2 regions of the Anaerosinus gibii genome follow, and region 1 is predicted to be linked to the other one. Evidence: riboswitches for the same ligand, from Rfam matches in the RefSeq annotation. Region 1 holds a riboswitch; the other holds the start of a gene.

Region 1 (3,417 bases):
AATTGGCTTTATGGGCACAGGAAAAACGAGTACTGGACGATTATTGGCTAATAGAGTAGGGTATTCTTTTATCGACACTGATAATAAGATTGAAGCTGTAAATAAGATGAGTATTCCGGAAATGTTTCAAAAATATGGAGAAAAATATTTTCGCGAAAGAGAAACAGAAGTTATCGAAACTATTGCCAAATATCATCATGCAGTTATCTCAACTGGCGGAGGTGTGGTTCTTAATCCACATAATATGAATTTGCTAAGCCAAAATGGAGTTGTTGTCTCACTAACTGCTTCAATTGATTCTATTTTAGAGAGAACTAGCAGAAGAAATTCACGTCCTTTATTAGAAACGGTTGATCGACGTAAGGTAATTGAAGAGTTGCTAAAAGCTCGTATAGAATTTTATCATAAAGCGGATTGTGTGATTGATACAAGCAATATTTCGCCGTTACAAGTAACAGATAAAATCATTGATTTTATGAGAAAAGGGGGGATTTTACGTGCAAGAGGTTAGCGTTGTGCTTGGTAGTCAGAGTTACGATATTCATATTGGTGAAGGCTTTTTGGACCAATTAGAAGTACTGATGCAATCCTTTTCTTTTTCAAAGCGAGGCTTGTTAATTTCAGATAGTAATGTAGCGCTTTTATATGGGGATAAACTATTAAATATCCTGAATCAAAATGGGTTTGCATTCGATTTGTTTGTTGTTCATGCAGGTGAGCAGGCAAAATCATTTAATATCGCACAAAAAATTTATACGAAAGTAATTGAATTGGGGTTAGATAGAAAATCTCCGATAATCGCATTAGGCGGGGGCGTGGTTGGAGATTTAACAGGCTTTATTGCTGCTACTTATTTGCGTGGTGTACCATTTATACAGATTCCAACCAGCCTATTAGCGCAAGTAGATTCAAGTGTAGGTGGAAAGGTTGCAATTAATCACGGGTTAGGTAAAAATTTGATTGGTGCTTTTTATCAACCTAAATTTGTTCTGATTGATTTAGAGATATTAGAAACACTTCCGCAACGTGAAATTTATTCAGGATTAGCGGAAATTATTAAATATGGGATTATTGCTGACGATAAGTTTTTTGATTATTTAGATACAAATAGTCAAAAAATATTGGAACTTGATAAAAATACATTATCTCATATAATTCGGCGTTCATGTGAGATAAAGGCAGATGTGGTGAGTAAAGATGAAAAGGAAGCTGGACTGCGGATTATTTTGAATTTTGGGCATACAATTGCGCATGCGGTTGAAAGTGATACTGGTTATAAAAAATATAATCATGGTGAAGCAGTTGGGATAGGAATGCATGGAGCCGCCTTATTAAGTCTCTATTTAGGGCTTATTGATGAAACGGTTTTAAATAGAGTCATTCAGATTATACAAAAATTTCAGTTGCCTTTATATGCTTTTGATTGTACGGTTGAAAACTTATTTGAATTTATTGGTCGGGATAAAAAAGTGACGAGTGGTAAAGTAAAGTGGGTATTGATGAACTCGATTGGGCAGGTAATTATTCGTAATGATATTTCAGATGACTTAGTAAAAAGAGTTTTATCTGAAATTGTAAAATCTTCCGATAGTAAGAATCTATGATAAATTTACTTGATTATTTTGGTGCACGATGTTAGAATCTAATTATTATTTATATATAATTTAAGCAGTCTTTGGGGAAGGTGAAACTCCTTACCGGCGGTAAAGCCCGCGAGCCTTTTGGCAGATTCGGTGAAATTCCGAGGCCGACAGTATAGTCTGGATGAAAAAAGACTTAGCTTATAGGAATTTTTATTTACTATAGGTATGTCTGTCTGAGGCTGTTAAAAGGGATGAATCTCTTTTTAATAGTCTCTTTATTTTTAGGGAGATGATTTAATGGATGAAATTTATATGCGTGAAGCATTAAGAATCGCTGCCTATGCATCAGGGCGAACAACGCCAAATCCATTAGTTGGTGCCGTTATTGTAAAAGATAATCGAATTGTGGGACAAGGCTGGCATAGAAAAGCTGGAACAGAGCATGCTGAAATTCATGCGCTACACCAAGCAGGAGAGTTAGCAAAAGGTGCAGATATTTATGTTACGTTAGAACCGTGTTCGCATTATGGAAAAACACCACCTTGCTGCCAAGCGATAATAAAAGCAGGGATAAAAAGAGTCATTGTAGCGATGACTGATCCGAACCCACTGGTTGCAGGAAATGGATTAAAAGAATTAAAAGCAGCAGGAATTGAAGTGGTTGAGGGTGTATGTCGCGATGAGGCAGAGAAACTAAATGAAGTTTTTCTAAAGTGGATTGTACATAAAATGCCCTTTATTGTCGTAAAAACGGCGATGACTTTAGATGGAAAAATTGCAACTGTTTCTGGGGATTCAAAATGGATAACAAATGAAAAATCACGTAAATTCGTACATCAATTACGTGATTTATATGATGGAATTTTAGTTGGAATTGGGACTGTTTTAGCTGATAATCCTACGTTAACAACAAGACTAGACCACTTGGGAAAAAATCCAGTTCGCATCATTGTCGATAGCAAGGCACGAATTCCCTTAGATTCTATTGTTATAACGAATAAAAGTGCACATACTATTCTTGCGGTTACAGAAAGAGCATCTCAAGAAAAAATCGCGGCTTTACTTCAAGTAGGAATTGAAGTGATTGTGACGAAGGAAAAAGCTGATCAAGTTGATTTAAGTGATCTACTTAAAATTTTAGCTGAAAAAAATATTTGTAGTATCTTGGTTGAGGGTGGTTCAAGAATAAATTATTCATTTTTTGTTGAACATTTAGTGGATAAGGTGCATTGCTTTATTGCACCTAAAATTATTGGCGGAACAGATGCAGCTTCTCCGATAGGCGGAAAAGGAACTTTTTATATGAAAGATGCCTATCAGTTAAATGATATTACTACGGAGCGCTTTGATGAAGATATTTTAATTACCGGCTATGTAAGATAAGGAGGCATAGGTTATTGTTTACAGGGCTTATTGAAGAATTAGGAATCGTAAAGGCAATTCAATCTGGTGCTAAATCAATTCAACTTACAATTACGGCAAAAAAAGTGCTTGAAGATGTAAAAATAGGAGACAGTATTGCAGTCAATGGAACTTGCCTTACGGTTGTTCGTTATAATCAACATGACTTTACAGCGGATGTTATGCCAGAGACAGTAAAAAGAACTGTTTTATCACAGCTCAAGATTGGTGATGTTGTAAATTTAGAAAGAACTTTAGCATTAGGTGATCGATTTGGGGGGCATATCGTTAGTGGTCATATTGACGGAATTGGAACAATTCTAAGTATGACAAAGGATGATAATGCAATTGTTGTAAAAATAAAAGTTGCAGACCATTTATTACGTTATATCATTGAAAAAGGGTCTGTAGCGATTGATGGCATCAGTTTAAC
Region 2 (3,417 bases), 810 kb from region 1:
GTAGATTTTGATAAAAATTCTGCTTTAATTTATTTACCGCTCTTACCGTTCCCCCCACTCCATACCCAAACTTATATTGCGCATGTGTAAAATCTTTATCATCCGTTTGCTCTAATTTTTCTAAAACAGCCCGTTCAATCTTCTCTTTTTCCTCTATTGTTGGATGTAATCCTACAATATAATCCCGATAAGCACTCAAAGACCCTATTTGTAAACTCAAAGCTTTCTGATAAATTCCTTTTTTATAGATGACCAATTCCGTACTACCGCCACCAATATCAATCAATATTCCATCTGATAATGATTGCAATCTTGATGCACCAATAAAACTTAACTTACCTTCTTCCTCTCCCGATATCACTTCTATTTTTAAATTTGTTTGTTGCTCAATTTCATCTACAGCTTCCCTACTATTTGATATATTACGAAATGCAGCTGTAGCAAATGCATATTTATTCTGCACATTAAAATTTTCTAAAATCATTCTATATTTATTTAAAACATGACATGCTTTCTCAATTCCTTGTTTAGACATCGCTCCATTTTTTACATAAGAAGCTAAACCAGTTGCATCTTTCTTATGCAATAAAACACGAAACTTAACATTTTCAACTTTATAAATCGTCATTCGAATTGTATTTGAGCCAATATCGATAACTCCATATACCAAGGCAATCTCTCCTAACTATGACACCGCTAACTACTTTGAAGTAAAATTCGACATGAACGTAAAAATTACCTTTGACCATAATTTAAATTGTAGTATAATTGATAAATATTGCGTAGATGGGAGAATTTTATCATTGTTAAACTATAAAAAAATTTTGTTTTTTATTTTCTGTCTTTGCTTTTTTCCAATATCCAGCTTCGCAAATACACCTGAATATTCAGATTCTGAAAAGTTCTCTATTATTTCTTTGTCAGAACTTGAAACGTTAGCCTATAACGCCAAACCAGCTTTATTAAAAGCAGCGCAAGCAAAAAATCGTCCCATTAAAATTTACCTACATTGGACTGGTATGCCTTATAGCGAATTATTTGATGCTTATCATATTAATATCGACTACGATGGAGCAATCTATTTATCAGGCAAAAGTTTATCTGAACTTCGTCCGCATACCTATATGCGGAATAGCGGAAGTATTGGGATTACAATAAATGCTGCTTATCAAGCGACGCCGGAAGACATAGGGCCCGAACCGCCGACCAAAGTTCAAATTGAGAATTTAGCCAAATCAATTGCAGTTCTCGCCTATGCGTTAGATATTCCAATTGATATTGAACACGTAATGACTCATGGAGAAGCTGGCGATAACGTCGATAGAATTTTCCCGCCTTATGAAAATAACGGAGTTCCTTATGGAATGTATGGGGACTTGCATTCTAAAGAAAGATGGGATTTGGCCATTTTACAAAATGATGATGAATTTGGCAGCGGAGGATCCACAATCCGAGCAAAAGCAAATCAATATCTCGTACAATTAAAATATCCAAAAAAGAAATAAATTCTTGACTTTACCCTTCCAAAGAGTATCATATAGTATTGTATGACTTATTCTCAGGGTAGGGTGAAATTCCCAATCGGCGGTAATCAATATTGAAAGTCCGCAAGCGTTTCTTTTTAGAAAGTCAGCAGAACCGGTGCGAATCCGGTACCGACAGTTAAAGTCTGGATGAAAGAGAGTAGGCAGTAATATTCTGTCTTTTTACTCACCCTTCTATAAGTCCAAATTATTATTTGGAGGAATTTTTGATGAAGGAAAATTTATTATCTCAATTCGGTACAGAAATTGAACGCGTTGAAAAAGCAATCCGCGCATTTCAACAGGGTAGGGGCGTCATCGTTGTCGATGATGAGAATCGCGAAAATGAAGGCGATTTAATTTTCGCTGCGGAAACTCTAACCAATGAGCAAATGGCAATGCAAATTCGCGATTGCAGTGGCATTGTTTGCCTTTGTTTAACAGAAGGCAAAATTGCTGAACTTGGAATCCCAATGATGGTTGAACATAATACGAGTCCTTTTGGCACAGGATTTACTGAATCAATTGAAGCGGTTATGGGTGTAACGACAGGAGTATCAGCGGCCGATCGCGTTACTACAGTCAAAGCTGCGATTGCCGATGGAGCCAAACCATCCGATTTAAATAGACCAGGACATGTGTTCCCGCTTCGTGCAAAACAAGGCGGTGTTCTTGAGCGTGACGGTCATACCGAAGCGACTGTCGATTTAGCAAGGCTTGCCGGATTGAAACCATGCGGTGTTCTTTGTGAGATAACAAACCCAGATGGAACAATGACTCGCTTACCAGGTCTTGTCGATTATGCAAAAAAACATAACTTTCCGATTGTAAGTATTCCTGATCTTATTGCATATCGCAAACAGTTTAATAAATAAACAAAACAGCTATGAGCCATCTCAATTGAGATATTTCATAGCTGTTTTTATTATCCATAATTAACGTATAAAATTTACGATGCAGTTGTGTTTTAATACCTCTTGTTTATGCATGTTCGGTTTATACCCGATTGCCAATGCACTAGAATAAATATATTCTTCGGGAATATTTAAGTCTTGTTTTAACTGACATCCTTCTTCGCTTTTAAATAAGGATTGAATAAACGGCAACCAACAACAGCCTATACCCTTTCTATCGCCAGCCAGCATCATATTACCAATCGTCGCATTCGCAGCATTAATCGTGTCTGTATCATCCTTTTGACTTGATACAATAATTAATGTCGGCGCCATCGAGATACTATTTTGCATCGCCCGATTATTACTTAATTCATCTTTCCATAATTGACGAATACGATTTAAAACTTCCGTTTTCTGAATAACGAGAAAATGCCAATTTTGAATTTGAATTGTATCTGACACAAATTGCCCAGCATCTAAAATATCACATAATTCATCCCCAACAATTTGCCTTGATTCAAATTGATAAACGCTTTTTCTTGTTAATACATTCGATAATAATTCATTCATCTTCCTAACCCCACTCTATCGAAGTTTCCCTATTTTAACGATTATCTACCCTATCCATACCAACTAAATCATGTGCTTTAAAACGTTCCCACGCCATTTCTTCGTATTTTGTTCCCGGTCTGCCATAATTACAATATGGGTCAATCGAAATTCCTCCACGCGGTAAAAATTTTCCCCAAACCTCTATATATTTAGGATCCATTTTAGCTATTAAATCCTTCATTATAATATTTACAACATCTTCATGGAATCCACCATGATTTCTAAAGCTGAATAAATATAGTTTCAAAGATTTACTTTCTACCATTTTTATTTCCGGTATATAGCTGATATAGATTGTTGCAAAATCAGGCTGCCCTGTAATCGGGCATAAACTTGTAAATTCCGGACAATTAAATTTCACCCAATATGCGTTATCTATGTGTTTA

What was found. Region 1 has a riboswitch for FMN ahead of ribD (bifunctional diaminohydroxyphosphoribosylaminopyrimidine deaminase/5-amino-6-(5-phosphoribosylamino)uracil reductase RibD). Riboswitches for the same ligand answer to the same signal wherever they lie in the genome.
Region 2: linked by a shared signal. The riboswitch ahead of ribB (3,4-dihydroxy-2-butanone-4-phosphate synthase) and the one ahead of ribD (bifunctional diaminohydroxyphosphoribosylaminopyrimidine deaminase/5-amino-6-(5-phosphoribosylamino)uracil reductase RibD) in region 1 are both predicted to bind FMN.

Annotation. Positions count from the first base shown of each region.
Region 1 covers NZ_CP120678.1:1,254,760-1,258,176, forward strand. Annotated here, with positions in the region: gene P3F81_RS05995 (shikimate kinase) at 1-511, shown strand, start outside; gene aroB (3-dehydroquinate synthase) at 498-1,604, shown strand; FMN riboswitch at 1,668-1,780, shown strand; gene ribD (bifunctional diaminohydroxyphosphoribosylaminopyrimidine deaminase/5-amino-6-(5-phosphoribosylamino)uracil reductase RibD) at 1,881-2,966, shown strand; gene P3F81_RS06010 (riboflavin synthase) at 2,981-3,417, shown strand, end outside.
Region 2 covers NZ_CP120678.1:2,065,412-2,068,828, forward strand. Annotated here, with positions in the region: gene P3F81_RS09910 (Ppx/GppA phosphatase family protein) at 1-670, opposite strand, end outside; gene P3F81_RS09915 (N-acetylmuramoyl-L-alanine amidase) at 804-1,505, shown strand; FMN riboswitch at 1,551-1,689, shown strand; gene ribB (3,4-dihydroxy-2-butanone-4-phosphate synthase) at 1,754-2,398, shown strand; gene P3F81_RS09925 (nitroreductase family protein) at 2,459-2,989, opposite strand; gene queF (preQ(1) synthase) at 3,024-3,417, opposite strand, start outside.